DNA from 4 places in the Bradyrhizobium sp. AUGA SZCCT0222 genome. Region 2 is predicted to be linked to each of the others. Evidence: predicted binding sites of a transcription regulator. Region 2 holds the regulator's gene; each other region holds the start of a gene.

What was found. Region 2 encodes LexA, which represses DNA repair genes until DNA is damaged. Its sites were predicted from a motif close to TGTTCNNNNTGTGTTCNG; they were not measured.
Positions count from the first base shown of each region.
Region 1: a site for LexA is predicted at 3,967-3,984, ahead of JQ629_RS01595 (DNA recombination protein RmuC). Genes of this name have one in related genera too.
Region 3: a site for LexA is predicted at 5,389-5,406, ahead of JQ629_RS08910 (PA0069 family radical SAM protein). Genes of this name have one in related genera too.
Region 4: a site for LexA is predicted at 5,494-5,511, ahead of uvrA (excinuclease ABC subunit UvrA). Genes of this name have one in related genera too.

Region 1 covers NZ_JAFCLX010000002.1:30,624-38,626, reverse strand. Annotated here, with positions in the region: gene JQ629_RS01620 (DUF805 domain-containing protein) at 1-129, shown strand, start outside; gene dapE (succinyl-diaminopimelate desuccinylase) at 122-1,288, shown strand; gene truA (tRNA pseudouridine(38-40) synthase TruA) at 1,474-2,211, opposite strand; gene fmt (methionyl-tRNA formyltransferase) at 2,211-3,143, opposite strand; gene def (peptide deformylase) at 3,316-3,843, opposite strand; gene JQ629_RS01595 (DNA recombination protein RmuC) at 4,015-5,223, shown strand; gene JQ629_RS01590 (AmpG family muropeptide MFS transporter) at 5,395-6,759, shown strand; gene JQ629_RS01585 (hypothetical protein) at 6,851-7,294, opposite strand; gene recR (recombination mediator RecR) at 7,321-7,926, opposite strand.
Region 2 covers NZ_JAFCLX010000029.1:32,347-40,349, forward strand. Annotated here, with positions in the region: gene JQ629_RS23585 (beta family protein) at 65-1,060, opposite strand; partial or broken gene JQ629_RS23590 (ComEC/Rec2 family competence protein) at 1,471-2,772, shown strand; gene JQ629_RS23595 (hypothetical protein) at 2,815-3,231, opposite strand; gene JQ629_RS23600 (hypothetical protein) at 3,371-3,610, opposite strand; gene lexA (transcriptional repressor LexA) at 3,845-4,552, opposite strand; gene JQ629_RS23610 (molybdopterin molybdotransferase MoeA) at 4,793-6,004, opposite strand; gene JQ629_RS23615 (HAD-IA family hydrolase) at 6,017-6,643, opposite strand; gene JQ629_RS23620 (hypothetical protein) at 6,797-7,099, shown strand; gene JQ629_RS23625 (NADH:flavin oxidoreductase/NADH oxidase) at 7,169-8,003, shown strand, end outside.
Region 3 covers NZ_JAFCLX010000007.1:198,674-206,676, forward strand. Annotated here, with positions in the region: gene JQ629_RS08875 (hypothetical protein) at 1-11, opposite strand, end outside; gene JQ629_RS08880 (site-specific DNA-methyltransferase) at 191-1,324, opposite strand; gene ypfJ (KPN_02809 family neutral zinc metallopeptidase) at 1,703-2,635, shown strand; gene moaB (molybdenum cofactor biosynthesis protein B) at 2,799-3,362, shown strand; gene JQ629_RS08895 (RSP_7527 family protein) at 3,462-3,614, opposite strand; gene JQ629_RS08900 (bifunctional helix-turn-helix transcriptional regulator/GNAT family N-acetyltransferase) at 3,611-4,540, opposite strand; gene JQ629_RS08905 (glycosyltransferase family protein) at 4,701-5,273, opposite strand; gene JQ629_RS08910 (PA0069 family radical SAM protein) at 5,428-6,588, shown strand; gene JQ629_RS08915 (VOC family protein) at 6,736-7,191, shown strand; gene rnhB (ribonuclease HII) at 7,280-8,003, shown strand, end outside.
Region 4 covers NZ_JAFCLX010000001.1:52,150-60,152, reverse strand. Annotated here, with positions in the region: gene gyrA (DNA gyrase subunit A) at 8-2,737, opposite strand; gene JQ629_RS00285 (DUF2306 domain-containing protein) at 2,964-3,362, opposite strand; gene JQ629_RS00280 (single-stranded DNA-binding protein) at 3,617-4,108, opposite strand; gene JQ629_RS00275 (outer membrane protein) at 4,574-5,329, shown strand; gene uvrA (excinuclease ABC subunit UvrA) at 5,598-8,003, shown strand, end outside.

The DNA of each region.
Region 1 (8,003 bases), on a different contig from region 2:
CGGTTCGGCGTCGACCCGCTGGCGCCGGTCGATACGCGGCCTGCATGGGACCAGCAAAGCGAGATCGAAATGGTGCCGCTCAAAGCTAGCCCGCCGCCGGTTTGGCGTGTTAAGCCGGGGTATGAATGACGCTGTTTCCATTACCCGCGACCTCGTCCGCTGCCCTTCCGTCACCCCGGCCGATGCCGGCGCGCTCGGTGTTCTCGAAAACCTCCTGAAGGCCGCCGGCTTCGAGGTGCATCGCGTTACATTTGGCGAGCCCGGCACGTCAGACATCGACAATCTCTATGCCCGCATCGGCGACCGTGCCCCGCACATCACCTTCGCCGGCCATACCGACGTGGTGCCGGCCGGCGATGAAGCCGCATGGAGTCATGGCGCTTTCTCGGGCGACATCAAGGACGGCTTTCTCTATGGCCGCGGCGCGGTCGACATGAAGGGCGGCATCGCCTGCAGCGTCGCGGCGGTGTTGCAATATCTCGCTGACCATGACGGCAAGCCGCGGCAAGATGGCAAAGGGTCGATCTCGTTCCTGATCACCGGCGACGAGGAAGACATTTCAGTCAACGGCACCATCAAGCTGCTGAAGTGGTGCGCCGAGCGCGGCGAGAAATTCGACCATTGCGTGCTCGGCGAACCCTCGAATGTCGAAGTGTTAGGGGATTGCATCAAGGTCGGCCGCCGCGGCTCGCAATCCGGCACGCTGTTCGTCGATGGCGTGCAGGGCCACGTCGCCTATCCGCATCGCGCGGCCAACCCGGTGCCGGATATTTCGCGGCTGATCGTGGCGCTCTCCGACGAGCCGCTCGACCACGGCAGCGCCCAATTCCAGGCCTCCAACCTCGAATTCACCTCCGTCGATGTCGGCAACACCGCCAGCAACGTCATCCCCGGACAGGCGCGCGCGAAATTCAACATCCGCTTCAACGACAACCACACGCAGGAAACGCTGCGGGCGCTGGTCGATGAGCGGCTGGCGAAGGCCTGCGGCAACCGCATCCGCGCGCACATCAAGTGGGAGCCGTCGAACTCCAACGTGTTCGTAACAAAGCCCGGCGCGTTCACCGATCTCGCCGTCAGCGCGATCGAAGAGGTGACGGGACGCAAGCCGGAACTGTCGACCTCCGGCGGCACGTCCGACGCGCGCTTCATCTCGAGCTATTGCCCGGTGATCGAATTCGGCCTGGTCGGCCAGACCATGCACCAGGTCGACGAGCGCACGCCGGTCTCGGATTTGGAAAAGCTGACGAAGGTGTATCGCGGCGTGCTGGATCGGTATTTCGCGTGAACTCCCTCGCCCCGCTCTTGCGGGGAGAAGGCTGGGGTGAGGGGCTCTATCCGCGAGTTCTGTGCGCGTTGTTAAACCGGCACCCCTCAACCGGATTGCTTTGCAATCCGACCTCTCCCCGCAAGCGGGGCGAGGTTAAGAAAAAACATCGAAAACAACCCCATGCACAGTAGGGATTGCGGCTGCTAGTAGTCCACGCGTACCAGATATAGCCCGTCCGGCGGCGCGACGGGGCCGCAGGCGGCGCGGTTGCGGGCGGCAAGCGCAGCGGCGAGATCGTCGGCGCTCCAGCGGCCTTCGCCGACCCAGACCAGTGAACCCACCATCGAGCGCACCTGGCTGTGCAGGAACGAGCGCGCCGAGGTCAGGATCGAAACCGCGTCGCTGTCCCTGATGACGTCGAGCTGGTCGAGCGTCTTCTCCGGCGATTTGGCCTGGCATTCGGTATCGCGGAATGTCGTGAAATCATGCTTGCCGAGCAGCCGCTGGGCGGCGGCATGCATCGCATCGGTATCGAGATGTCGCGGCACCCGCCAGGTGCGGCCGATGTCGAGCGCAAGATTGGCGCGGTGGTTGGTGATGCGATAGCGGTAGTGGCGCTTCATGGCTGAAAATCGCGCCTCGAAATCGTCGGCCACGATCTCGGCGCTGATCACGCCGATCGGATGCGGCCGCAGATGCGCATTCAGCCCGTCGCGCAGCCGCCCCGGTGGAAACGGCTTCTCAATGTCGCAATGCGCAACCTGGCCCAGCGCGTGCACGCCCGCATCCGTGCGTCCTGCGCCATGGACGCGGACTTGTTCGCCGCAGATCGCCTTGACCGCGATTTCCAGCGCGCCCTGCACCGTTGGCGCGTTGTCCTGGATCTGCCAGCCCGAAAACGGCGTGCCGTCATATTCGATGATGAGCTTGTAGCGGGGCATCAGCCGAGCCGCGCCGGCGGCTTGAGCGGCGTGCCGCGCAGAAAATCCGGAGCTTTCATCGGCGCCTTGCCGGCGCGCTGCAATTCCAGAATCCGGATCGCACCGTCGCCGCAGGCAATCGTGAGCTGCTCGTCGAGCACCTCACCCGGCGCCCCCGCGCCTTTCGCCGGCTCGCAGCGCAGGATCTTGATACGCGCCGCTTCACCGTCGAGTGCGGCCTCGCACCAGGCGCCGGGAAACGGCGACAGCCCGTGAATATGCCGCAGCACCTCACGCGCCGGCCGGCTCCAGTCGATCCGCGCCTCGGCCTTCTCGATCTTGGCGGCGTAGGTAACGCCCTGCTCGCTTTGCTTGCGCAATTGCAGGCCGCCGCGTTCCAGCCCGCCCATCGCGCGCACCATCAGATCAGCGCCCAATGGGGCCAGCGCGTCATGCAGATCGGCAGCCGTCATGGTGTCCGAAATGGGGAGGCGCTCGGCCATCGCGACGTCGCCGGTATCGAGACCGACGTCCATCTTCATCACCATCACGCCGGTCTCCGCGTCGCCTGCCATGATGGCGCGGTTGATCGGGGCGGCGCCGCGCCAGCGCGGCAGCAGCGAGCCGTGCAGGTTGAAACAGCCGAGCGGCGGCGCATCCAGGATCGCCTGCGGCAGGATCATGCCATAGGCGACGACAACGGCGGCATCCGCGTTGTGCGCACGAAACGTCTCGAGCGCGTCCGGCGTTTTCAATGTGGTCGGCGTCAACACGGATATGCCGAGCTGCCGGGCTTCCTGCTCGACCGGCGTTACCTGCAGCTTCATGCCGCGCCCGGCCGGCTTCGGCGCGCGGGTATAGACCGCCGCGATCTCATGGCCATGGGCCACGAGTTCCAGCAGCGTCGGCACCGCGAAATCGGGCGTGCCCATGAAGATCAAGCGGAGTGGCATCTCGGCAGCGCTTCCCTAGTCTGGCATCTAGATAACGAACGTCATCCTGAGGTGCGAGCCCTTGCGAGCCTCGAAGGATGCGCAGGAAAGAAAGAATGTCGTCTGCGGCTGCCGTCGCCCTTCGAGGCTCGCAAGAGCTCGCACCTCAGGGTGACGGCAGAGAGAGTTGTAGCTACTCCGCCGCCCTCTTCGCGGCTTTTGTGAATTTCTTCAGCACGCGGTCGCGCTTCAGCTTGGACAGATAGTCCACGAACAGCACGCCGTTGAGGTGATCGATTTCGTGCTGGATGCAGGTGGCGAACAGGCCGTCGGCGTCTTCCTCGTGCACCTTGCCGTCCAGATCGGTGAAGCGCACGCGCACCTGCGCCGGCCGCTCCACCGCCTCGTAATATTCGGGGATCGACAGGCAGCCTTCCTCATACACCGACAGTTCCTCGGACGAGGAGATGATCTCCGGATTGATGAAGACCCGCGGCTGCGGCTTGGTCTCGCCGTCCTCGGTCTTCTTGGCCAGATCCATGGTGATCAACCGCAGCGGCTGGGCGACCTGGATCGCGGCGAGGCCAATGCCGGGCGCGTCGTACATGGTCTCGAACATGTCGTCGGCGAGCTTGCGGATCTCCGCCGTCACCTTCTCGACGGGTTTGGAGACGAGCCGCAACTGTTTGTCCGGCAGGATGATGATTTCTCTTAATGCCATGATGGGGCGATTTAAGCTGCTGGTTTGCCGGGGTCAATGCGCGGCGGAACCGGTTAAGGCGGCCTTAACCATGATTTTTAAGGCCGCGTTAACCACGAAAATTAAGGGGTCATTCACCATAAATGTTCCCTCTTCGTTCGCGCTAACCAACGAATCGGCTACAAGCAGCCCATGAACGAGATTCTTTTTGTCTTCGGCGACCTGTCGATACGCGCCTTCGACGCGATACTCGGCCTTGGTACGCTCGCGCTGGTGTTGCTGCTCACCATTGCCATCGTCATTGCCCGATCCGGCCGGCGCGGCGCGGAACTCGCGATGGCGCAGGCAATCCGCGCCGACGAGCTCGAAGAGCGGCTGAGCGAGGTGCTGCGCGCGCAGAACGAATCCACCGGCCGGGTCGATGCGATGGGACAGGCCCTGGCCGGCCGTCAGGCCGAGATGGCCCGTGCGGTCAACGAGCGGCTGGATTCGGTGACCCACCGGGTCGGCCAGTCGATGGAAGCGACCACGCGCAACACCATGGACAGTTTGCGCGCGTTGCATGAGCGGCTCGGCATCATCGACAATGCGCATAAAAATCTCACCGACCTGACCTCGCAGGTCACCACGCTGCGCGACGTACTCGCCAACAAGCAGTCGCGCGGCGCGTTCGGCCAGGCGCGGATGGAGGCGATCGTCCAGGACGGCATGCCGAAGGGCGCCTACGAGTTCCAGTACACGCTCTCGACCGGCAAGCGGCCGGACTGCGTGGTGTTCCTGCCCGACCAGCGCCCGCTCTGCATCGACGCGAAATTTCCGCTGGAAGCGATGACCGCGCTGCACGACGCGCGCACCGACGAGGAAAAGAAATACGCGACCCAGCGGCTGCGCGCCGACGTGATGAAACATGTCAACGATATCGCCGAGAAGTATCTGATATCAGGCGAGACCCAGGACACCGCGCTGATGTTCGTGCCGTCGGAATCGGTCTACGCAGAAATTCACGACGGGTTCGACGACGTGATCCAGAAGGCCTACCGCGCCCGCGTGGTTCTGGTGTCCCCGTCGCTCTTGATGCTGGCGATCCAGGTGATGCAGCAGATCCTGAAAGACGCGCGGATGCGCGACGCCGCCGACCAGATCCGCACGGAAGTTCTCAATCTCGGCGACGATCTCAACCGGCTGCGCGACCGCGTCGTGAAGTTGCAGAAGCATTTTGGCGATGTGAACGAGGACGTCCGCCAGATCCTGATTTCCGCCGACAAGATCGAAAAGCGCGCCGGACGGATCGAGGAGCTGGATTTCAGCAAGACCGAGGCCCCGCCCGAAGCCCCGCGCATCGTCAAGCCAGCCGCGCCGGAGCTGTTTCCCCTGCAACGCAAGCTGCAGGCGGGGGAGTAGTATCTTCCCTTCTCCCCTTGTGGGAGAAGGTGCCTTCCCGAAGGGAAGGCGGATGAGGGGTCTGTCTCCGCGGATAGAGACCCCTCACCCGTCTCGAATGAGCTGCGCTCATTCGATCCACCCTCTCCCACAAGAGGAGAGGGGAAGAGCCGAATCTGCTAACAACCCTCCATGACCATTCCTGAAGCCCCCTCAACATCGGCAGCACCCTCGTCTGCGCCGACCTGGCGCGAAGCGTTTGCCGTCTATCTGCAACCGCGCGTGCTGATCGTGATGATGCTCGGCTTCTCGTCCGGGCTGCCGCTGGCGCTGTCGGGATCGACGCTATTGGTTTGGGTCAGCGAGAACGGTGTCAGCCTCGGCACCATCGGGCTGTTCACCCTGGTCGGCACGCCCTACACGCTCAAGTTCCTGTGGGCGCCGCTGGTGGATGGCCTTAACATTCCGCTGCTAACGCGCTGGCTCGGGCGGCGGCGCGGCTGGCTGGTCTTCACCCAATTGCTGCTGATGGCGGCGATCCTCGGACTGGCGCTGACCGATCCCGCGCGCTCGCCGTTCTTCGTGGCGCTCGGCGCCCTGCTGGTCGCAACGACGTCGGCAACGCAGGACATCGTGGTCGATGCTTTCAGGGTCGAAAGCCTTGCGGAGAACGAACAGGCCGCCGGTATGGCGTCCTATGTGGCGGCCTATCGCGTCGGCATGGTGGCGTCCACGGCCGGTGCGCTGTTTCTCGTCACCGGCTTCGAGTATGCCGGGCTGACCCGGCTCGATGCCTGGATGGCGAGTTTCGCGGCAATGGCGGCGCTGGTGCTGATCGGCATCGTCACGGTGCTGTGCGCGCGGGAGCCGGAGCAGTCCCGCATTGCTGACGCCGCAGCAGGCGGAAAGCCTTCGGTCAGCCGCATCGCCGAGGCCGCGATGGGCGCTTTCAGCGAGTTCCTGACCCAGCGCTATGCCATCGTCGTGCTGGTGTTCGTGATGCTGTTCAAGTTCACCGACGCCTTCGCCGGCGCGATGACGGTTCCGTTCATCATCGACATCGGCTTTACGCGCAACGACTACGCCATCATCGTCAAGGGCGTCGGCCTGGCCGCGACCCTGATCGGCGGTTTCGCCGGCGGCTTCCTCGCGCGCGGCACCTCGCTGGTGACCTGCCTGTGGATCGGCGGCCTGCTGCAGGCGGTGTCCAACCTCACCTTCACCTGGCTGGCGCTGGTCGGGCCGCAGCAATGGGCGCTGACCGTCGCCGTCTCGGTGGAAGCGTTTACCGGCGCGATCGGCACGGTGATCTTCGTCGCCTATCTCTCTGCGCTGTGCAAAAACCCGCTGCACACCGCCACGCAATACGCGCTGCTCACCGCGCTGGCGTCAGTCGGCCGCATCTACCTGTCTTCTGGCTCGGGCTATGTGGCCGCGGCGACGGGCTGGCCGCTGTTTTTCGTGGTCTCCGTACTGGTCGCGGTGCCGAGCCTGATCCTGCTGGTGTGGCTGCAGCGACGCGGGCATTTCGACGAACTGGGGCCGGTGAAGGTTTGATGCGTAGGATGGGTGGAGCGAAGCGATACCCATCACAAACAGCGTCGATGGGTATCGCTTCGCTCCACCCATCCTACGATTTGCAGCACCTCTAATTCTTCGTCACGACGCTCCACTTGGTGATCACGGCTTCGCTCATTTGTCCGGCGGCCTCGGCACAGGCGACTTCATCGACCTTCACCGAAATTTCCTTTCCGACCTTGCCCTTCAACTGCGCGGCCTGCGCGTCGCTGGTGATGACGAGTTGGAAAGTCTCCGGCCCGGTCTCGAGGTTGCACAGGCCACTCGGTGGCGGCAGGCGACGCGGCTCGGACGTAATCTGGTAGGTCGCGACCTTCGCGCCACGCTTGCCGCCGCGCGTCTTCATGGCGTTGAGCTCGCCCGAGAGGACGTCTCCAACATTGATCAACTTGCCTGCCTTGGCCGGTGCAGGTTCCTCCTGCTGAGCCGCCTGCGCGGAAGCAGCAGGCGCCGCAAACGCCGTGACCATTACCAACACAACAGCCGAGCGTGTGGCGAATCGTCGTTTCGTCATTTCCGATAGTTCCATGATAAAGAGAATCAGAACAGAGTTCGCTGTCGCATCGCTGCGGATAGCGTACCTTCATCGAGATAATCAAGCTCGCCGCCGACTGGAACGCCATGGGCCAGCCGTGTCACCTTGACGTTGGCTTCCTGCAACAGATCGGTGATGTAATGCGCCGTGGTCTGGCCATCAACCGTTGCATTCAGCGCCAGGATGATCTCGCCGACTTGCGAATCATGTGCGCGCGCCACCAGCGCGTCGATGGTGAGATCCTGCGGGCCGACGCCGTCGAGCGGCGACAGCGTGGCGCCCAGCACGTGATAGCGGCCGTTGGTCGCATTGGCGCGCTCCAGCGCCCACAAATCCGAGACGTCGGCGACCACGACGATGGTGGTGGGATCGCGCCGCGGATCGGTACAGACAGTGCAGGGATTTTGCGTATCGATATTGCCGCAGGTCTTGCAGACCTGGATCTTCTCGATCGCCACCTGCAGCGCGCCGGCGAGCGGCGTCATCAGCGCTTCGCGCTTCTTGATCAGATGCAGCGCCGCGCGCCGCGCCGAACGCGGCCCAAGCCCCGGCAGCCGCGCCAACAGCTGGATCAGACGTTCGATTTCGGGGCCGGCAACCGCGGTAGCCATTTCAGATGAGACCAGGCATTTCAGATACGACCAAGTACTTCAGGTAAGACCAAGACTTCAGGTAAGACCAAGACTTC
Region 2 (8,003 bases):
CGGTTTGCCCGAGAATATTTTGCGGTTGGAAGTTCGAGAAACGTTAAAACGTCGGCTTGCTTGGTCAAGGAAGAGTATTGGCAATAAATGTGAAGTGCCGATTGGCGTTGATTTCGACCCATTGAGCGCGTCCCCCGGCACTCCCGGTGGTAGTAGCAATAGAAGTAATCCGTTGATCAGCCCAGCAGATCGGTAGTCCACCAAAGTCGGGACGAGCTCTCAGGGTTTGTGCATGTGCTCGATATTGGTGGCCCATCGGCACTCCGGTTGCGCCGGTCGTGCGTCTGCCCTTTATCATGACCCAGTTGTTGGCGATGGTATATCGCACGCTGACGGTTGCAGCGGCCATGGCGATGCCCGGCGGTTCGGTTAGGTCCCGGTGCGAGATTCCGAAGTCAGCAAAATCGACAGGCTTCGCGGGAGGCTGAACAATATTCGACCACATCAACCAATCGATCCGTGGAACAACGGTCGTTCCAAGTGCGAGTTGACCGAAATCCTTCGGTGCTGACGAGCTTCCCAGAGTAACCGACCGCCACTGAGAGCCAGGAAGGTTCGTCTGGAGAATGTGGCTTACGTATCCAGCGAAAGAAACCGGCTCATACTCTGAGATGTGTCCGCCATCAATAAGCAGGTCTATCTGGTTCTGAGGGACGTTCATCTGCTGGGCAAAGCCGGAAGCCGATGGCAGGTTTCCCGGAGTGCATTTGAGCATGAGCCCTGGACCAAATCGATTCAGATGTGCAAACGAAGCGAGATTATACGGGTGCGCTGCACCAATTTCGATAACTGGCAAGACGGGTATACCGCTCGCGCCAAGCGCCAAAAACGTGTTGTCGAAATCCGTGGAGGTTCCCGAGCCGTTGAAGTTGAACGAGCCGTCCAAAAAGCAAGTTCGACCTGACCAAGCGGCTGCCATGCGGGCTGCAAAGGTTGCCGGGGGTGTCTCAGCAACATGAAACACTGGAGCGATCCGATTCTTTTCGCCCGGCGCTAGATTTAGCAATGCCGTCGCCTCACCAGCCTTGGTCTTCAACATGGGACGATAAGTGAAAGGCATGGGGATATCCGAATCAGGACAGTAGGTTGAAAATCAAACCTCGTTCAACCCCGAGTGCTTGGCAATCCCATGCCGGACCTTTCCACCTCCGGAATCTTTGCAAAATTTCGCCCCGGATGATGCCCGGGGGCTTCTTCGTGCGTCAAATCGTCCGGTGGCAACGGTCAGTAAGTGCCAGTGGCGATTAAAGTAGTCGCCGTTTTCCCCAGCTAACTATCTGCATCTACATAGTATGTACCAGCAGTCCCGAGCTCTTTCGGCTAGCGGCCGTGAGTGCGATTCCCCGCGACGATAGCCTACTTACCCGGCGCTGACTTTTGCAAATAGCGGTGTTTGTTCTCAAGAGAGCAATCTCGATTTAGTTGAGCAAATTGAGGCATTTGTGGAATTTTCATTTCGTCGCTTGACTATTTGCGATCAAGAAATGGTCGGCGGTGGCGGCACTCGCCGCGTCGGCGTTTTATCTGTTGCTCTCCGGCGCTGAAGTCGCGACCCAGCGTTCGTTCTTCATGACGGCCGTGGTGCTGATCGCGGTCATGGTCGACCGCCGCGCCATCACGTTTCGAACGCTCGCGGTCGCGGCCCTCATTGTCTTGACCATCGCACCGGAGGCGCTGGTGCATCCGAGCTTCCAGATGTCGTTTGCGGCGACCCTCGGACTGGTGGCGCTGGTGCAACTCGGCATGCCGCGCCTGTTCGCGCAGCCGGATCATTCCGCGACCGCGCAGGTGGCGCTGTGGGGCGGCCGCGAGATCACGATGCTGCTCCTGGCCTCATTGGTGGCGGGCCTGGCCACCACGCCTTACGCGGCGTTTCATTTCCACCGGGTGACGCCCTATGGCGTGCTCGCCAATCTCGCGGCGATGCCGGTGGTCTCGGCGCTGGTGATGCCGGCGGGCCTGCTCGGCCTGGTTGCGATGCCCTTTGGTTTTGACGGCGTGTTCTGGGCCATCATGGGCGTCGGCATCGACTGGATGATCGTTGTCACGCAATGGGTCGCGGCCTTGCCGGGCGCGGTTGGTCGTGTGCCGGCGTTCGGCATCGGCCCGCTGATTGCGGCCAGCCTTGGCATCATCCTGCTCGGCCTGTTGCGGACGCCGCTGCGCTATACCGGCGCGGCCGTGGTGCTGGTGGCGGCGGTGTGGGCGGCGAGGGTGCCGCAGCCGGACATCCTGATCTCCGCCGACGGGCGCAATGTCGGTGTCCGCGGCCAGGACGGCAAACTGCATTTGATGCGCGCGGCCAAGGGCGCCGCGAGGGATGGCTTCCTCGTCAAGGAATGGCTGGCGGCGGATGCCGACGCCCGAAAGCCTGCCGATGCCTCGCTCACCGAGGGCGTCTCATGCGACGAGAGCGGCTGCGTGATGCAAGGCGCCGGTGGCGGGTTCGTGGCATTGGCGCTGCGGCCGGAAGCGCTGGCGGATGATTGTGAGCGCGCGGCGCTGGTGGTGACAGCAAGGCAGGCGCCTGCGGCGTGCGGCGCCTCGGTGATCTCTGCGGAGCGTCTGCGGCGGCAGGGCGCCATGGTGCTGCGGCGAAGCGGCAGCGGATTTACCATCGATGCCGTCAAGCTCCGGGGCGTCGATCGTCCATGGTCGCCAGCGATCGCGGGCGAGTGGGACGCGGAGACAACCATCCTCGCGCCGCGCCGTACGGCGCCGCGTGCGGTCGATGCGACCCCGTCGGAAGCGGATCTCCAGGCCGAGGAATAAGGATTCACGTTCCCCGGCGGGGCGCGACCGGCGGCGCGGAATTCAACCGGTGGAAAGCGGTGTCGCCGTGTCCGCCTTCGTTGTTGTGCGCTCGGGAATCGGATGCACCACCGGCAATTGCAGCACGGTGACGCGCTGACCCTCGCAAAGCTGCGTCACCAGCACATGGCTGCCGTCGGGAAATTCGATCGCGTCGTGGTGACGTTCCTTGATATGCGGATCGATGGTGTTGAACTTGCCGACGCGAAAACCGATCGTCCGCGTCCAGATCCAGCGATTGTCGTATTTGACGTCTTGCGCGAAGGCCAGTTCGGTCCCGGGCAGCATGCAGACCGCGACTGCGGGGTCGCGTTCGCTGGCAAAGCCGCGGGTCGAGGTGCCGCGGAAGGTGGTCGATATCAATGTCTCGCCGGCCTCAGCAGGACGCGTTGCCATCGCGTGCAAACTATAGTCACACATCGGATCGCTCCCTCGTAAGAGATAGAGACCCGTGCCTCCCTCGAGGCGCTGGCCTCTATCAGAGTGGACTTGAGCAAAGTCTATTCCTGTTCTGGGCAATAGTGCGACGGAAAGGCCGGCGTGCCCGATCACAAACGCGCTACGGCGGCTGCGGATCTTCGGGCATCGGCGGCAGCGGCAGTTCGAAGGCGCCGAGATGGAATTGCTCCCTTCCGTCGTCGGCAATCCCGGGCAGCGCGACCAGCGTGAACGCAGCCTCCGGATATTGCTGCCAGATCGCGAGATCTTCCGCCGTCACCATCAGCCAGCCGAACCGGAGCATGTAGCGGCCCGGCTCGGTCACGAGTCCCGCCCTCTGCCAGGTGATCTTGGTGATCATATTGCTGACCACGTCTCGTCCCCCCGGTTTTTGCGTCTTCGCGTTGAAAACGCGTCAAACCAACCATCCTCGCCCGCACAGCTTTTGCCGCATTCTGGGCAATTGTGCGACGCGTGGCCCCACCGTTCTCCGTCATGACGGCCACAGCCGTCAGAAGGATGCCCGGCACTCGGCCGGGCATGACGACTTCGGATAAGGAATGACGCTACTGACGCCCGCGAAAGCGGGCCGCCCTCAGTACTTGCGGTACAGCCCGATCAGCTTGCCCTGAATCCGGACCCGGTTCGGCGGCAGGATGCGGACTTCATAGGAGGTGTTGGCGGGCTCCAGGGCGATCGAGGCGCCGCGGCGGCGGAAGCGTTTCAGGGTGGCTTCCTCCTCGTCGATCAGCGCCACCACGATATCGCCGGTGTCGGCGGTCTCGTTGCGCTGGATCAGCGCCATGTCGCCGTCGAGAATGCCGGCGTCCACCATGGAATCGCCGCGGACTTCGAGCGCGTAATGTTCGCCGGAGCCGAGCATGTCAGGCGGTACGCTGATGGTGTGGCTGCGGGTCTGCAGCGCCTCGATCGGGGTGCCGGCGGCGATCCGGCCCATTACGGGAACGGCGACCGGACGGTTGCCATCGTCCTCGGCGGGCGCGCTGGCGGCGCGGACCTTGCCGAGCGTGCCTTCGATGACGCTGGGAGTGAAGCCGCGGCGGCCGTTGCCGTTACCGGCGCCCGCAAGCTCGGGCAGCTTGATGACTTCGATGGCGCGGGCACGGTTGGGCAGGCGGCGGATGAAGCCGCGCTCTTCCAGGGCGGTGATGAGGCGGTGGATACCGGACTTGGAGCGGAGGTCGAGCGCATCCTTCATTTCGTCGAAGGAGGGCGGCACGCCGGCTTCCTTGAGCCGTTCGTTGATGAAACGCAGAAGTTCATACTGTTTGCGCGTAAGCATCTCGAGCAATCCCCCGGTTGGCGCGTCGTAATTCGTGGTCGTTCAGTTTCGCGGTACTTCAGTTTCGCGGTTCTCAGTTGCGAGTGCGGTCTCAAATTCGGAAGTCCAAAACTCCCATTTGTAGACACCAGCTCTCGAAACAAATCATGAACGGACACTATATGTTCGATACATGTTCCGCAACCACTTAATTTCAGGTGAACGCGCGCCGACTTCGCCCGAACAGGCCGTCGCAATGCGTCATTCCGGCAGGCGCAGGAACTCGCATGGCGTGCCTTTCGGCAGCGCCGGCGCAAACGGCGGACGTATCAAAAGCGCCCGTGCCGCAGCGAGATTTCCAAGCAGCGACGAGTCCTGGTGGCTCACCGGCACCGCGATCAACGCACCGTCTTCGCGCCGTTCGAGCCGTGCGCGCAAATAGTCTTCGCGCTGGTCGTTGGCGGGAAGATCGCGGCCGAGCAGGGCGGTCTCACGCACGTGATGGATGGTTTTTCGGCCCGACAGCGCGCGAATCAGCGGCACCAGAAACAGGAAGCCGCAGACATAGGACGAGACCGGATTGCCGGGCAGGCCGATCACCCGCATCGCGCCGAGGCGGCCGTGCATCATCGGCTTGCCCGGCCGCATCGCGATGCGCCAGAACGCCATGGCGACGCCCTCGGCCTCCAGCGAGCGCTTGACGAGGTCGTGGTCGCCGACCGAGGCGCCGCCCATCGTGATCAGGATGTCGGCGCCCGACGCGCGGGCGCGGCGGATGCCCTCGGTGGTCGCCTCGAGCGTGTCGGCGGCGATGCCGAAATCGATGGTTTCGGCGCCCTCGGCCCGCGCCAGCGCGCGCAGCGCGTAGCCGTTGGAGTAGACGATCTGGCCCGGGCCCGGGGTCGAGCCCGGCATCACCAGCTCGTCGCCGGTGGCGAGCACCGCCACCTTGGGGCGGCTGATCACGGCGAGTTCCGGATAGTTCATGCCGGCGGCGAGCGACAGATCGCGGTCGGTGAGGCGGCTTCCCCTGGAGAGCAGCACATCGCCCTCGCGAAAATCGGCGCCGGCGGCGCGGATATGCCGTCCCGGTTTGGCGGTTTCCGTGATCGTGATGTGGTCGCCGCCGGCGGCCGTGTCTTCCTGGATGATGACGGCGTCGGCGCCATCAGGGATCACCCCGCCGGTGAAAATCCTGACCGCTTCGCCCGGGCCCACCTTGCGTTCGAACGGGCGGCCCGCCGCGACTTCGCCGATCACCTTCAGCCGCGCGGAGAGGTCGGCGGCATCGGCCGATCGCACCGCATAGCCGTCCATCGCCGACATCGCCTGCGGCGGCTGGGTGCGCTTTGCCGCAAGGTCGCGCGCGAGCACCCGATGCCAGGCGGTGTCGAGTGCGGCCATTTCTTCCGCCAAGGGATCGGCGCCCGCAAGGATCGCGGCCAGCGCATCAACGACCGGCATCAGGGCCACGGCAACACCCTCTCAAATTCCCAGCGCGGCGAGCGCCTTTGCGACGTCATCCGGCCCTGTCACATGTACCGCGGCCAGGCCGCGCGCCCGCGCGCCGTCGATGTTCGCGGCGGAATCGTCGAAGAACACGATGCGGGAGGCGGGAACACCGATCGCCATGACGACGTGATCATAGGCCGCCGCATCGGGCTTTCGAAGCCCGATCGTCGATGACAGGTAGATTTCACGGAAATGGCCGAGCACGCCGGCATAGGCCTGGCTGAAATGCACGACATGCGCGTTATTGGTGTTGGAGAAGGCATAAAGCGGCAGGCGTTGTCCGGCGCGCGCCAGCGATGCGGCGATGTCGGGCATTTCGCCGGCGAAGATCGCGTTCCAGCCTTCCAGGAACTGGGCGTCCGATATCCCGATGCCGAGTGAGCCACGCAGGCCTGCGAAGAATTCGGCGTCGCTGATCTCGCCCCGCTCGTGGCGATGCCAGGCGTCATTGGGCAAGAACCGCTCGACCAGCTGTGCGGGCTCGCAGCCGGCATGGCCGGCCCAATTGGCCACCACCTTGCCGAAGTCGATATCGAGTACGACGCGTCCAAGATCGAACAGGAGCGCGTCGGCGGAGTTGGGGAGAAGCGGGGCGTTCATGCCAGACGTTTACAAAACTGGACCGCTCTGGGCAACGACTGGCTGCAACCAGCAAAATGCGTGTTTTCGCGAGCAACTTCCGCCCAATCCAGCACTTAGGCTGGCGCGGGAGCTGTGCTAAGCGTTTGGCCGGAAAGTCCGGGGAGTGATCGCATGAAAATGATTGGTATCGTGGCTGTGATGGTCTTGCTGGCCGGGCCGGCGTTGGCACAGCAGGCACCCGTTCAACAATACGGGGAGCCGGACAAGGAAAAGTCGCCGTCGGAGATCGCGGCGGCGAAGGAGGCCGAGCGGGCCTACAAGCGGTCGCTGGGCAATATTCCGGAGCAAAAGAGCACGGATCCCTGGGGAACCGTGCGCAGCGACAATGCCGCCCCGAAAGCCGCAGCCAAGCCGCCCGCGAAGCCGAAGGCAGCCAAGACGGATATCAAGACCGAGACCACCGCAAAACAATAACAGCCGCCCGCCGGCAGCTTGCCGGGACTGGGGTGCCCAGGATTCCAGGAAACCGGCGAGGACGCTCGAATGTCGAACACGCTGCTGTTTTCGCCGGTGACGATTCGCGGCGTTGAGCTGAAGAACCGCATCGTGGTGCCGCCGATGCACCAATATTCCGCCGTGAAGGGGTTTCCGACCGACTGGCACCTGATGAACTCAGGCAAATTCGCCGCCGGCGGGGCCGGGCTTGTCGTCGTCGAGTCGACCAAGGTCGAGCGCCGCGGTTGCGGCACGGTCGGCGATCTCGGCATCTGGGACGACGCCTTTGTCGAGCCGCTTGGCCGCCTCGTTAGATTCATCCATCAGCAGAATGCGGTCGCGGGCATTCAGCTCGGCCATTCCGGGCGCAAGGCGCGCGCGACCCGGCCGTGGGAAGGCGACCGGCCGCTGCAACGGACGCCCGAGATCGAGGATTGGGACGCCTGGTCGCCGGTGGCGCCGAGCGCGATTGCCCATAGCGAGAAATGGCCGGTGCCGAAGGCCCTGGAGCGGAGCGAAGTGAAAGACCTCGTGCAGGCCTGGGGCCAGGCCGCGCGGCGCGCCCATGAGGCCGGTTTCGACGTGCTGGAGCTGCACGGTGCGCACGGCTATCTCGTGCATCAATTTTTGTCCGAGCGATCCAACCAGCGCACCGACGAATATGGCGGCTCCGAGGCCAACCGGACGCGCTTCATCATCGAGATCACCGAAGCGGTGCGCACGCACTGGCCCGACCACAAGCCGCTGTTCGTGCGCCTGTCGGTGGAGGACAACGCCGGATGGGGAGCGGAGCAGAGCGCGCGGCTGGCAAAAATCCTCAAGGCCAAGGGTGTCGACGTCATCGACTGTTCGTCCGGCGGCATCACCGAGATGGCGCCGATCC
Region 3 (8,003 bases), on a different contig from region 2:
TGGGAGCGCATCGGACGGCTCGCTGCGGCCGAAAATGACGGCCTGTATGGGTGTAAGGAAGTAACTAATATAGCTACGGATCAAGGCGAAACGAGGTGCGGCAGACTGCGAAAATCACAGAGCTGCCATCTCGCAGGCTGCGACGCCGTGGCCAGGTTGAAGGCAGGATGAAAAAAGCCGCAGCGGCGGATCAGCCCGCTGCCATTCCGGAGCGGATCTCGGCGCGCAGCTCGTCGATCAGCTTGAGGCCTTTCTTGGTCTCGACGTGCCAGAAGGTCCAGCCGTTGCAGGCGCCGGAGCCTTGGGCCACCGCGCCGATGCGGTGGATCGAGCCGACCTTGTCGCCGAGCATGATGGCGCCGTCGGCGCGGACCAGGGCGCCGTGGCGCTTCTTGGAATCGACCAGTTTGGTACCGGGCGAGATCATGCCGCGCTCGATCAGTTCGGAGAACGCCACACGGGGTGCGTCGCGGGCGGTCATGAAGGGCGCCAGCGTCGCCTCGGGCAGCGGTTCGATGGCCGCGATGCGGGCTTCGGCCGCGCTCGCATAGGTCTTGTCGCGCTCGAAGCCGATGTAGCGGCGGCCGAGACGTTTTGCCACGGCGCCGGTGGTGCCGGTGCCGTTGAAGGGATCGATCACGAGATCGCCGGGCTTTGACGACGACAGCAGCACGCGCGCCAAAAGGCCCTCGGGCTTCTGGGTCGGATGCACTTTCTTGCCGTCTTCGCCCTTGAGGCGCTCGTCGCCGGTGCAAAGCGGAATCAGCCAGTCGGAACGCGCCTGCACGTCCTCGTTGGCGGCCTTCAGGGCTTCATAGTTGAAGGTATAGCCTTTTGCTTTCTCGTCGCGCGCCGCCCAGATCATGGTCTCGTGCGCATTTGTGAAGCGGCGGCCGCGGAAATTCGGCATCGGATTGGTCTTGCGCCAGACGATGTCGTTGAGGACCCAGAAGCCGAGGTCCTGCATGATCGAGCCGACGCGGAAAATGTTGTGGTAGGAGCCGATCACCCACAGCGTCGCCGACGGTTTCATGATGCGGCGGCAGGCCAGCAGCCAGGCGCGGGTGAAATCGTCATAGGCGGCAAAGGATGAAAACTTGTCCCAGTCGTTGTTGACGGCATCGACATGGGATTCGTCGGGGCGCTTGAGATCGCCCTTGAGCTGCAGATTGTACGGCGGATCTGCGAACACCAGATCGACGGAGCCTGCCGGAAGCTTCGACATCTCGGCGACGCAATCGCCTACGACGATACGAACACTCTCTTCGGACTCAAATTTAGTGCGGGGCGCCCTTGCAGACGCCCCGCGACGCGACTCTACCATGACTCAATTACTCTGACTCAGGCGACGCTGTCGGCGACGCGGGACTAAACAACCGACTGGCGTTACATTGACCGGGCAAAGTAAAAATCGACTTAATCAGTATTGCTGCTCGGACAGATTTGCCGGGGCTGATTAGCGTTTAAGCGCACTAAAGCGATTTGCAGCGAGGCCTGTCCCGCACTTGATGCGGGATGGATGCCGGTTCGCGTCAGGAAAACGCGTCAAATCAAGAATCTGGCGCCCGTTCCGATTCAATCGGAATGGAAACGGCGCTAGGCAATAATTGCCGGGCGGGTTATTGATTAATGGAATGGAAATTTTACGTCTGTGCCGCGTTGGGTATCCAAGGGCAATCCGCCGGGATGAGGAATTTGCGCCATGCGTTACGATGACTTCCGCCGCAGCGACTCTATCGACGACCGTCGCGATGACAGCGGTGGTGGTGGTGGCGGCTTCGGCATTCCGATGGGCGGCGGTGGCGGGCTCGGCATCGGCACCATCATCGTGCTCGGCCTGCTCGGCTATGCCTTCGGCATCGACCCGCGCATCCTGATCGGCGGCGCGGAAATTCTCACCGGCGGCAGCCAACAGGCGCCGACCTACCAGACCGAGCGCAAGTCGGGCCCGGCCACCACAGGCGCGCCCAAGGACGAGATGGGCAGCATGATCGCCGGCGTGCTCGGCGAGATCGACGATCGCTGGAACGAGATCTTCCAGGCCAGCGGGCAAACCTACAAGGGACCGCGCATCGTGCTGTTCCGCAACGCCACCAATGGCGGGCGCTGCGGCATGGCGCAGTCGGCGATGGGGCCGTTCTACTGCCCGCCGGACAAGCAGATCTTCCTCGACACCCAGTTCTTCCGCGACGTCGAGACGAAGTTTCGCGGCTGTTCGGGCAGCTCCTGCAAATTCACCACCGCCTATATCATCGCGCATGAGGCCGGCCATCACATCCAGAACCTGCTCGGCATTCTGCCGCGCGTGCAGCGGATGCAGGAGCAGGCCGGCAGCAAGGCGGAAGCCAACGCGCTGCAGGTCAAGGTCGAGTTGCAGGCGGATTGCCTGTCCGGCGTCTGGGTCAACCGCGAGGAAAAGAAACGTCCGGGCTTCGTCGAACCCGGCGATATCGAAGCCGCGCTGACTACGGCCACCGCGATCGGCGATGACACGCTACAGCGCAAGGCGACGGGCAGGGTGGTGCCTGATTCATTCACCCACGGCTCCGCCGCACAGCGCAAGCAATGGTTCATGACCGGCTACAAGCAGGGCACTGTGCAGTCCTGCAATACGTTTGCCGCGGGGGCGATGTAGAACGCGGTAGCTCGACAAGGATTGGCGTCATGGCCGGGCATAGGCGAGTGAAGCGACGCCGTCCTTCAGACGGCTATGCCCGGCCATCCACGTCTTTGCTTTTTGAGAGACTTTAAGACGTGGATGCCCGGCACAAGGCCGGGCATGACGAGAAGAAGAAATCATGTACTCCATCGACGAAACCAAACAATTCGTACCGCTCAACATTGCCGTGCTGACGATCTCGGACACGCGCGCGCTTGCCGATGACAAGTCGGGGGCGACGCTGGCGGAGCGGCTGGTCGCCGCCGGCCATCATCTCGCGGCGCGCGAAATCATCGTCGACGACGTCGATGCGATCCGCGTCATCATCCGAAGATGGATCGCCGATCCTGGTGTCGATGCCATCATCACGACAGGCGGCACCGGTTTTACCGGCCGCGACGTCACGCCGGAGGCGGTCGAGCCGCTGTTCGAGAAGCGGATGGACGGTTTCTCCACCGCCTTCCACATGCTGAGCTACGCCAAGATCGGCGCCTCGACGGTGCAGAGCCGCGCCACCGCCGGGGTCGCGGGCGCGACCTTCATCTTCTGCCTGCCGGGCTCGCCCGGCGCCTGCCGCGACGGCTGGGACGGGATCCTCGCCGCCCAGCTCGATTACCGCACGCGTCCCTGCAATTTCGTCGAGATCATGCCGCGGCTCGACGAACATCTGCGCCGCCCAAAGGCCAAGGGCGCGTCGGTCTGAACCTCTCTATCCGTCATTCCGGGGCGATGCGTAGCATCGAACCCGGAATCTCGAGATTCCGGGTTCGCGCTTCGCGCGCCCCGGAATGACGAATCCCTGTCACCGCCGCCCGATCGCCTTGGTCAGCAAAGCCCGCAATCCGCGCCACATGTCGCGCCACGCGTCTTCGCGCAGCTGATGCGCTCTCTTGATGTAGAAATCGAGCAGGTCCGGCGTGACGCGCCGCGGCGTGTCGCGACGCCCCGGCTTCACAGCTCGCGTTCCCAGGTCTCGCCAACAAGGCTTTGACCAAAACTTCGATGCGGCTCGGTCGCGACCAGCACAAAGCCGGCGTCCTGATAGATCTTGCGGGCGGCGACCAGGATGCTCTGGGTCCACAATGTCATCCTGCGATAGCCGGTCGCCCGCGCGAAGGCGACGCATTCGGCGACCAGCTGCTGGCCCAATCGCTGGCCGCGTCCGGCCGGATCGACCAGCAGCAGGCGCAGCTTGGCGACATCGTCGCTATGCTTGACCACAAAGACCGAGCCGACCTGGACGCCATCAAGTTCGGCAATCCAGCAGCGCTCGCGCGAGGCGTCGAACGAGGTCAGGAATTTCGCCGCGATCTCCGCCACCAGCGCTTCGAACGAGGAGTCAAAGCCATATTCGCTGGCGTAGAAGGCGCCGTGGCTCTGCACCACCCAGCCCATGTCGCCGGGGCGGTGGGTGCGCAGGATCGCCGGCGCCGCCGCCGCGCCTGATACGCCGAGCAGCCGCTCGATCTCGGCCATCGCGCCGACGAGCCTCGCGCTGCCGCCGCGCGGCAACGCGGCCAGCATCGCACCGATGTCGTCCTGCATGCTGCGCTCGAGTTTGCCGAAGGTCTGGCGTCCCTTGGGCGTCAGGGCGAGCCGGAATTGGCGCCGGTCCGCGGGCAGCGGCTTGCGGGTGAGCAATCCATTCTCATCGAAGTTTTGCACGATCCGGCTGAGATAGCCGGCATCGAGCCCGAGTTCGGCGCCGATCTCCTTGGCCGAGAGGTCTTCGCGATAGGCGAGCTCGTACAGCACCCGCGCCTCGCTGAGCGAGAACGGGCTCTTCATGAGTTGCTGGTCGAGCACGCCGAGCTTGCGGGTGTAGAAGCGGTTGAAGGCGCGGACCGCCGCGACTGCTTCATCGGAATTATTCTGGGACATGGCGCACCTCAATATTTGCCAATGTCATATAATTATTTGACTTTGGCAAGTATATTCACATGCGAACCGAGCCCGTGCTACTTTGCATGGGGTTGTTTTCGCGATTTTGTGTCTGAGCCCGCGGTGTCGAAGACGAGCGTGAACGCGCTGGCGGAGGCGCCTAGGCTACCACCATGATCCGGCTGCGCAGCATGGTGCGGGAGCGCCGGCCGAGCTGCCGCAGCAGCCGGGCTTCGGAACGGCGGACGTCCGGCCGGTAGCCGCCGAGCCGGTCGTAATGATCGTGCGCAATGAGAAGACCCTGTTCCGCCGAGGGCCCCGTAACCAAGCGGGCGATGAATTTGAGGCCATCGCGGAAACTGGCGTCGGAATAAGGCGAGCGGGAATAGCGGAAGATCCCGGCGCGGGGCCGGCCGCTGGCCGCTACGCCCTGGATGAATTGCGCGGTCTCTTCGATCCAGCCCGAGTCGAGCACGGCGCCGGCATGCAGGAACATCAGCCAGGGCGAGCGCGCTTGCCGGGCACCGGCGGCGAGCGCCGCGGCACGGCTGCCTTCAAACGCCATGAAGCGGCAGCCCGCTACGTCGGCCACGCGCTCGATCACGCCGTTCGCGGTGCGGTCCACCAGCACCACTTCGCGGATCAAACCGGCGGCGGCTCCCGGCACCAGCGCCGCCAGGGTAGCGACGGCGGGCTGTTCGACGCCTTCGGTCGGGATGATCACGCTCAGCATGAGGCTTCGTTGGCTCAAACGGTGAAAAACGCCGCTTGTTATCACCTTGTCACATTCAAAACATCCGTTGCCGTGCAGATTTTTGCGGCAGCCATGCTGTGGATTTTTCAAATGATGTTCTTGATTTGTTCTCAGTGCGTGTTACGTTCCCTGCATGAGCCGAGCATCCTCTCATGCCCTCAAGCACCCGCCGGTCACGGCGCCCTCCGAACCGGCGGGTGCTAATCCTTTTCCTGAGCTAGCGGTCGCGATCGAGCGCGAGCGGCGGCGTGGCCGCGGCGCCCAGTCCAACGACAGCGGCCGCTTCGAGGCCGAATCCCGCGTCGTCTTCGACGATGGCTGGCAGAGCCTCGAAGACCTGCCGCCGTTCAAGACCACGGTCGGGCTCGACACCTCGCGCAAGGTCATCACCCGCAACGACTCGCCCGATATCGGCTTCGACCGCTCGATCAACCCCTATCGCGGCTGCGAGCATGGCTGCGTCTATTGCTTCGCGCGGCCGACCCACGCCTATCTCGGGCTGTCGCCCGGACTTGATTTTGAAACCCAGCTGCTCGCCAAGCCCGATGCGCCGGAGTTGCTGGAAAAGGAACTGGCGGCATCGGGCTACGAGCCGCGCATGATCGCGATCGGCACCAATACGGATCCCTATCAACCCATTGAGCGCAAATACAAGATCATGCGCGGCATTCTCGAAGTGCTGGAACGTGCCGGCCATCCGGTTGGCATCGTCACCAAATCGGCGCTGGTGACGCGCGACATCGACATCCTCCAGCGGATGGCAAAACGCAATCTGGTCAAGGTCGCGCTGTCCGTGACGACGCTGGACCCGAAACTCGCGCGCACCATGGAGCCGCGAGCCTCGACGCCGCCGAAGCGGCTGGAGGCGATACGGCAACTGGCGGAGGCCGGCATTCCGGCAACCGTGATGGTCGCGCCCGTGATTCCCGCGCTGAACGATTCCGAGATCGAGCGCATCCTCGATGCCGCGGCGCATGCCGGCGCGAAAGAGGCGAGTTATGTGCTGCTAAGGCTGCCGCTGGAAGTGCGTGATCTGTTCCGCGAATGGCTGATGGCCAATTATCCCGACCGTTATCGCCACGTCTTCACCTTGATCCGCGACATGCGCGGGGGCCGCGACTACGACTCGCAATGGGGAACCCGGATGAAGGGAACCGGGCCGATGGCCTGGATGATCGGACGCCGCTTCGAAATCGCCTGCGAGAAGCTTGGACTGAACAAGCGGCGCCTGAAACTGACCACCGACCATTTCGTCAAGCCGAAGCGAAACGGTCAGCAGTTGAGTTTGTTTTGAATACGACGGGATTCTCTCTGCCGTCATTGCGAGCGTAGCGAAGCAATCCATGCCGCCCCGCAAAGAAAGAATGGATTGCTTCGTCGCGTTGCTTCCTTGCGCAAACGCTCCGCGTTTGTCGCAGGCAATGACGAATGTGGAGGCAGCATGAGCAAGAAAATGACAGCCCCCATCCCGCGACTGACCGTCATCACCCTCGGCGTCAGCAACATGCGCGCCAGCATCGCCTTTTATGAAGCGCTGGGTTTTGCGCGAAGAATTCGCTCGACCGGCGAGGCGGTCGCCTTCTTCGACACCGGCGGCCCCGTGATCGGGCTGTTTCCGTGGGATCAGCTGGCACAGGACGCGACGCTGCCGGACAATCCGCGGCCCAAGACCTTCCGCGGCGTGACGCTGGCGTGGAATTGCGCCTCACGCGAGGAAGTCGACACCGTGCTGGATTTCGCGATCACCAGGGGCGCCTCGCTGCTCAAGGCCGCGCATGAGACGGCTTATGGCGGCTACTCCGGATATTTCGCCGATCCCGATAATCATCCCTGGGAAGTCGTGGTCGCCCCCGGCATCGCGGTCGGCGAGGACCGGCGGGTTCATTTGGCGGATTAGGGTCAGTGCCGATCTGTCGTGACTGAATAACGGGAATTGCACCCGGTTCCCGGTTGCGCGCTGGCGCGTGCTTGCCCACCATCCCGGCATGATTCGGGAAAAATCATCCAGGAAACCAGCGGCCAGGCCGGTCGCCAAATCGGCAAAACTGCCGAAAGGCGTGATCGCGGTGGCACCGCCGAGCTTTCGCCGTGAGCGCGCGCTGATCAAGCGCGGCGTCTGGCCGATCGCCGGTTGCGACGAGGCCGGGCGGGGTCCCCTGGCCGGCCCGGTGGTGGCCGCCGCCGTGATTCTTGATCCCAAACGAATTCCCAAAGGCATCGACGATTCGAAGCGGCTGACGGCGGAGCGCCGTGAGGAACTGTTCGAAGAGATTTGCGCGACCTCGTCGTTCGCGGTCGCGTTCGCCTCGCCGGCGCGTATAGATCGCGACAATATCCTGCGCGCCTCGCTGTGGGCGCTGACGCGCGCCGTGCGAGGCTTACCGGAAATCCCCAAACATGTGTTCGTCGACGGCCGCGACCGGATCGAGGCGCCGTGCGACTGCGACGCCGTGATCGGCGGCGATGGCATCGTGATGTCGATCGCGGCCGCCTCGATCATCGCCAAGGTGACGCGCGACCGCCTGATGTGTGCGCTGGCGCTGGATTGCCCAGGCTACGGGTTCGAGACCCACAAGGGCTACGCCGTGCCGGAACATCGCGAGGCGCTCGACCGGTTAGGTCCCAGCGTCCACCACCGCCGTTTCTTCGCGCCCGTCATCGCCGCGCGCGAAAAACATCAGCCCGGCACCGTTGAGCCCGATCTGTTCA
Region 4 (8,003 bases), on a different contig from region 2:
CAAGGCGCTAACCGCCATTGCCGTTCTCGCCATTCTCGCCGTCGTCGCCGATATGCTCGACGGAGACCACGTGCTCGTCCTCGGCGGTGTCGAACACGATCACGCCTTGTGTCGAACGGCCGGCGATGCGGATGCCCTCGACCGGACAGCGGATCAACTGGCCCTTGTCGGTCACCAGCATGATCTGGTCGCTGTCCTCGACCGGGAACGAGGCCACCAGCTTGCCGTTGCGGTTGTTGACCGACATCGCGACGATGCCTTTGCCGCCACGGCCCGTGGTCCGGTATTCGTAGGACGAGGTACGCTTGCCGTAGCCGTTGACGGACACGGTCAGCACCACCTGTTCCTGCGCCGACATTTCGGCATAGCGCTCCTGGGAGAGCTGAAGCGTACCTGACGTCTCTTCGGCCTCGACATCGGCGGGCTCTTCGGCGCCGGTCTCGCCGGCCACCGCGCGGCGCATCTTCTGGTACGCCGACCGCTCGTCCGAGGTGGTCTCGACATGGCGCAGGATCGACAGCGAGATCAGTCTGTCGTTTTCGGCAAGCGCAATGCCGCGCACGCCCATCGAGGTGCGGCCGGTAAAGACGCGCACATCGGTGACGGGGAAGCGGATGCACTGGCCGCCGGCGGCGGTCAGCAGCACGTCGTCGCGCTCGGTGCAGATCTGCACGTCGACGATCGCCTCGCCCTCGTCGAGCTTCATGGCGATGATGCCGGAACGGCGGACATCGACGAAGTCGGACAGCTTGTTGCGGCGGACGTTGCCGCCGGTGGTGGCGAACATCACGTCGAGATTGCCCCAGGAGGATTCATCCTCCGGCAGCGGCATGATGGTGGTGATGCGTTCACCCTGCTCCAGGGGCAGGATGTTGATCAGCGCCTTGCCGCGCGCGTTCGGCGCCGCCATCGGCAGCCGCCAGACCTTTTCCTTGTAGACCTGGCCGCGCGAGGAGAAGAACAGCACCGGCGTATGGGTCGAGGCCACGAACAGCCTGGAGACAAAATCCTCGTCGCGGGTCTGCATGCCGGCGCGGCCCTTGCCGCCACGGCGCTGCGCCCGGTAGGCCGACAGCGGCACGCGCTTGACGTAGCCGGCATGCGAGACCGTGACCACCATGTCTTCGCGCTGGATCAGGTCCTCGTCCTCGACCTCGTCTTCCTGCTCCATGATGACGGTCTTGCGCGGGGTGGCGAAATCGGCCTTCACCTCGGCGAGCTCGGCCTTGACGATGGCCTGCACCCGCGCACGCGAGCGCAGAATCTCGAGATAGTCGGCGATCTCCACCGCGAGCTTGTCGAGCTCCTCGGAAATCTCCTCGCGGCCCAGCGCAGTCAGACGCTGCAGGCGGAGGTCGAGAATGGCTTTGGCCTGCTCGAACGACAGCCGCGCGGTACCTTCGGCGGTCATCCGGTGCCGGGGATCGTCGATCAGCGTGATCATCGCCTCGACATCCCGCGCCGGCCAGTCCCGCGCCATCAGGCTGTCGCGGGCGGTGGTGGGATCCGGCGAGGCGCGGATCACGCGAATGATCTCATCGATATTGGCGACGGCAATGGCGAGACCGACCAGGATGTGGGCGCGGTCGCGGGCCTTGTTGAGCAGGAACTTGGTCCGGCGCGTGATGACCTGCTCGCGGAACGCGATGAACAGCGTCAGCAGGTCCTTCAGGTTCATGGTCAGCGGGCGGCCGGAATCCAGCGCCAGCATGTTGGCCGGGAAATTCGATTGCAGCGGCGTGAAACGATAGAGCTGGTTCAGAACGACATCCGGCACCGCTTCGCGTTTCAGTTCGACGACAACGCGCAGGCCCTCGCGGGACGATTCATCGCGCAGGTCCGAGACGCCCTCGATCTTCTTCTCGCGCACCAGTTCGGCGATGCGCTCCACCATGGTGGCCTTGTTCACCTGGTAGGGAATTTCGGTGATGATGATCGCTTCGCGGTCCTTGCGGATGGTGTCGATCGCGACCTTGCCGCGCATCACGATCGAGCCGCGGCCGAGGTGATAGGCCGAACGGATACCCTGGCGGCCGAGGATGATGCCGCCGGTCGGAAAATCGGGGCCGGGTACGATGTTGATGAGGTCGTCGATCCCGAGCGCGGGGTTGTCGATCAGCGCCGTGCAGGCGTCGATGACTTCGCCGAGATTGTGCGGGGGGATGTTGGTCGCCATGCCGACGGCGATGCCGCCGGCACCGTTGACCAGGAGGTTCGGGAACTTGGCCGGCAGAACCGACGGCTCTCTCTCCGAATTGTCGTAATTGGCCTGGAAATCGACGGTGTCCTTGTCGATATCGCCGAGCACGGCGAGCGCCGATTTCGTCAGGCGCGCTTCGGTATACCGGTAGGCTGCCGGGGGATCGCCGTCGACGGAGCCGAAGTTCCCCTGCCCGTCGATCAGCGGCACGCGCATGGAGAATTCCTGCGCCATCCGGACCATCGCGTCGTAAATCGACTGGTCGCCGTGCGGATGATATTTACCGATCACGTCACCGACGACGCGCGCGGATTTGACGTATTTCTTGTCCGGCGTGTGCCCCTGTTCGTACATCGAGTACAGAATGCGGCGATGCACCGGCTTCAGGCCGTCGCGGGCATCCGGCAGCGCACGCGCCACGATCACGCTCATGGCGTAATCCAGATAGGAGCGCTTCATCTCGTCCAGAATGGAAACGGGACGAATATCGGAAGGCGCCGGCGGCTCGCCGGGCTTGTTCTCATCGTTATCAGACAAAGGGGGAATCCGGTCAGTTCTAGGCTGGGAATCATATAGCGTATCGGGGTGCTTTTAACCACCCCAAGGCGCTCCCGGCCAGCTGTTTTTCCCTTCGTTTTTTCATGGACTTACAGGACCCGCGGCGCCCTTCCGGCAAGTCATCGCGCCAGCCATTTCCGGGCCCCCGATACGGCCGTCTCCGCGGCCAAATCCAACTCGTCAAAACCGGTGTTCTCAGCGTCGCCTATTGGCCGAAAACCACCGCGTGCATAATCCGCCCGGGAACGAAGGTGAACAGCCCCGCAACAACCAGCGCGCCGGCAAAGATCGAGATCATCGTGATCTTGTGGCCGCGGACCTTGTGCCGGCGCGCGTACCACACGCCGAGCACCAGCATGATCGGCGTGAAGATCGACAGCAGATGGATCGGGCTCCAGGGACCCAGCAGCCTGATCTCGTGGATCCAGAACGAGGAGATCGCGACCACGGCCATCAGGCCAACCCAGATCCAGCCAAGCGTCCGGTGCGGCAGCGTTCCCTTCGGGGCCGCGAACTGCACCACGCCAAGCGCAAAGGCCGCCATCGCCGCAAAGGCATGAAGCGGGATCGCGGGGGCGGCATCCAGCAGCGGCGCGAAGCTCATGACGGACGCTCCCCAAGGTTCCATCCGGCTGCCGCCGGTTCGACGGCATCACGCGCGGCGAAAACGCTAAATCGATCTCCTAATGTAAATATCATTTACATAGACGCGAGTCAAAATGTTGCGTCGCACAAGCGCATGCCCATGGAATCAACCCGTTGGATCAGATTTGTAAGAATACACACGAGCCAACCGAGCTTGCCCGAGCCGCCGATTTTATGGCAGCACGCTAGCCCGGTTGGTCGGACAGACCCCGATCAGAACGGGATATCGTCGTCCATGTCGTTGTTGCGGCCGGCGCCGGCGGCTACCGCGCGGCGCGGCGCGGAAGTGGCCTGGCCGCCGCCAAAATCGCCGCTGGAATCGTCGGAGCCAAAACTGCCGCCCCCGCCGCCGGACCGGCCGTCGAGCATGGTCAGGGTCGAATTGAAGCCCTGCAGCACCACTTCGGTCGAGTATTTCTCGACCCCGCTCTGGTCGGTCCATTTGCGGGTCTGCAGCGCGCCCTCGATGTAAACCTTGGCGCCCTTCTTCAGGTACTGCTCGGCGACCTTGCAGAGCCCTTCATTGAAGATCACGACGCGGTGCCACTCGGTCTTTTCCTTGCGCTCACCGGTACCCTTGTCGCGCCAGGTTTCCGAGGTCGCGATGCTCAGATTGGCGATCGGCCGCCCGTCCTGTGTCCGCCGGATTTCCGGATCCTTGCCGAGGTTTCCGACCAGGATCACCTTGTTCACGCTTCCCGCCATCGTCGCTCTCCACTCAAAATCGGTACCAAAAAACTGCTGCCCGACCGCTGCAATCGGCCGGCACGGGCCGCCGGATTGGCCGCCTCATCCTGTCAGGGACATTTGAGACGACCCTATACGCCCGATGGCCGCCCCGACTTAGCGATCCCTCGGCAAAGCAGCGGTTATCCACATATAGCATTGCCCGCGGCATTGTTCCAGTTTTGTTCTACGCAACCTCAGGTCATCCACATCCGGCCGGTATTTCGGTATTTGGTCCGTGCCCCACCCGGAGCTGCGCGGCGGATATTCTAAACAAATCATTACCTTGAAGAGCCCGCACTTCACCCGCGAGTGTTGCATTTCGGAGACGGCATTTCCGGTTGAATCGGCGTATGGATTTATCCAGCGGCGCGGCGCTCGCGTCTTGGACGAAAACGCTTCGGGATCAACGGGAAGCGGACAAAGGACTGGGGACTATTTGAAATGAAGAAGTTTTTGCTGGGTACGGTTGCTCTCGTTGCCTTCGCGGCTCCCGCCGCGGCTGCTGATCTCGCTGCGCGTCCCTACACCAAGGCGCCCCCGATGATCGCGGCCATCTACGACTGGAGCGGCTTCTACGTCGGTGCCAACGGTGGTTGGGGTACGAGCCGCAAGTGCTGGGATGCCTTGAACGGCGCTGGCGTGTTCGTTGCCAGCGAAGGTTGCCACGATGCAAGCGGCGGCACTGCCGGTGGCCAGATCGGCTATCGCTGGCAGGCCGGCACCTGGGTGTTCGGCGTTGAAGGACAGGGCAACTGGGCCGACTTCAGCGGCAGCAGCGTGAGCCTTGGACCCGTGGGCTTTGGCGCGGGAACGACCATTCGCTCGAAGGTCGACGCGTTCGGCCTGCTCACCGGTCAGGTCGGTTACGCCGCCAACAACGTTCTGTTTTACGTCAAGGGCGGTGCAGCTGTGACCGCCGATCGCTATCGCATCAATGCCACTGTCGGCAACGCGCTGATCGCCTCGTCTAACGATGACAATCGCTGGGGTGGTGTGGTCGGTGCCGGCCTCGAATACGGCTTCGCCCCGAACTGGTCGGCCGCCGTCGAATACGATCATCTGTTCATGGGGAACCGAACCAGCACCTTCACGAATGTGGCTGGCGGCACCTTCAGCGAACGCATCCGTCAGGACGTCGATCTCGTGACCGTCCGCGTCAACTATCGCTGGGGCGGCCCGGTCATCGCGAAGTACTGAGCTTCGCTGCACCAAACGATTTGATGAAAAGGCCGGCCTCGCGCCGGCCTTTTTGTTTTATGTGCTCTGCGGTTCCGCTGCCATCTGCTGCCATTGCGATCCCATGGCAACTCATTGCAAAACAAACCGTTGATGGCTCGCTGCGAGCACTGGAAATCCCGGCCCGTTCTTCCTACGTTCCAGCTTTCTGCCATCGGCGCCCGGCTTAGGTCTTCCCTGGCCATGCGCGCCCAACGTGGCGCGCCTCCACGCGCCTGGAAATGCCGATATGGATGAAGTGCTGAGGGCGAAGCGCCAAACCAACGCCGGCTCGGGAACGCGCGCGATAACGATCCGCGGCGCGCGCGAGCACAATCTGAAGAACATCGACGTCGAGATTCCCCGCGACAAGCTCGCGGTGTTCACCGGCCTATCCGGCTCAGGTAAATCCTCGCTCGCCTTCGACACCATCTATGCCGAGGGCCAGCGCCGCTACGTCGAGTCGCTCTCGGCCTATGCGCGCCAGTTCCTCGAGATGATGCAGAAGCCGGATGTGGACCAGATCGACGGCCTGTCGCCGGCGATATCGATCGAGCAGAAGACGACGTCGAAAAACCCGCGCTCGACCGTCGGCACCGTCACCGAGATCTACGACTACATGCGCCTCTTATGGGCACGCGTCGGCGTGCCCTACTCGCCCGCGACGGGCCTGCCGATCGAGAGCCAGCTGGTGTCGCAGATGGTCGACCGTGTGCTTGATCTGCCGGAAGGCACGCGGCTCTATCTGCTGGCGCCGGTCGCGCGCGGCCGCAAGGGCGAATACAAGAAGGAGCTCGCCGAATACCTCAAGAAGGGTTTTCAGCGCGTCAAGATCGACGGCAGCTTCTATGAGCTCGCCGAGGCGCCCACGCTCGACAAGAAATTCCCGCACGACATCGACGTCGTCGTCGATCGCATCGTGGTACGCCCCGATATCGGCCAGCGTCTAGCCGAAAGCTTTGAGACCGCGCTGAAGCTCGCCGAAGGCCTCGCGGTGATCGAATACGCCGACGCGCCCGCGGGCAGCACCGACGACGAAAAGAAGTCCGAAAAGAAGTCCGACAAGAAGACCGCAAAGATCCACGACAAGAGCGGCCCGGAGCGGATCCTGTTCTCCGAAAAATTCGCCTGCCCGGTATCCGGCTTCACCATTCCCGAGATCGAGCCCCGGCTGTTCTCCTTCAACAACCCCTACGGCGCCTGCCCGGCCTGCGGCGGCCTCGGCGTCGAGCAGCATATCGACGAGGACCTCGTCATCCCCGACAAGGAGCTGACCTTGCGCAAGGGCGCGATCGCGCCCTGGTCCAAATCGTCCTCGCCCTACTACATCCAGACGCTGACCGCGCTCGGCAAGTTCTACAAGTTCACGCTCGACACCAAATGGAAGGACCTGCCGAAGAAAACCCAGGCCGCGATCCTGCACGGCTCCGGCGACGACGAGATCAAGTTCTCCTATGAGGATGGGGTACGCTCCTACGACACCAAGAAGCCGTTCGAGGGCGTCATCACCAACCTCAATCGCCGTTTTCGCGAGACCGAAAGCGAATGGGCGCGCGAGGAGCTGGCCAAGTATTTTTCGGACATTCCCTGCGAGGGCTGCCACGGCTACCGGCTGAAGCCGGAGGCGCTGTGCGTCAAGATCGGCGGCAAGCATATCGGCGAGATCAGCGAACTCTCGGTGCGCCGCGCCGGTGAATGGTTCGAAAGCGTGCCCAAGGCGCTCAACACCCAGCAGAACGAGATCGCCATCCGCGTGCTGAAGGAGATCCGCGAGCGGCTGTCCTTCCTGCTCGACGTCGGCCTCAATTATCTGACGCTGTCGCGCTCCTCCGGCACGCTGAGCGGCGGCGAAAGCCAGCGCATCCGCCTCGCCTCCCAGATCGGCTCGGGGCTGACAGGCGTGCTCTATGTATTGGACGAGCCGTCAATCGGCCTGCACCAGCGCGACAATGCGCGGCTATTGGAGACGCTGAAGCGGCTGCGCGACCTCGGCAATACCGTGATCGTGGTCGAGCATGACGAGGACGCCATTCGGCTCGCCGATTTCGTGCTCGACATCGGCCCCGGCGCCGGCATGCATGGCGGCCACATCGTCGCGCAAGGCACGCCCGCCGAGGTCATGGCCAATCCGAAGTCGCTGACCGGCAAGTATCTCACCGGCGAATTGTCGGTGGCGATCCCCGAGCGCAAGCCGCCGAACCATCGCCGCACCATCAAGGTGATCAACGCCCGCGGCAACAATCTGAAAAACGTCTCGGCGGAAATTCCGCTGGGCCTGTTCACCTGCGTGACCGGCGTCTCCGGCGGCGGCAAGTCGACGCTGCTGATCGACACGCTCTACAAGGCGATCGCCCGAAAACTCAACAACGCCAGCGAAGGCGCCGCGCCCCACGACCGCATCGAGGGGCTGGAGCATATCGACAAGATCATCGACATCGACCAGTCGCCGATCGGCCGCACCCCGCGATCGAACCCCGCGACCTATACCGGCGCCTTCACGCCGATCCGCGAATGGTTCGCCGGCCTGCCCGAAGCCAAGGCGCGCGGCTACGAGCCCGGGCGCTTCTCCTTCAACGTCAAGGGCGGCCGCTGCGAGGCCTGCCAGGGCGACGGCGTCATTAAGATCGAGATGCACTTCCTGCCCGACGTCTACGTC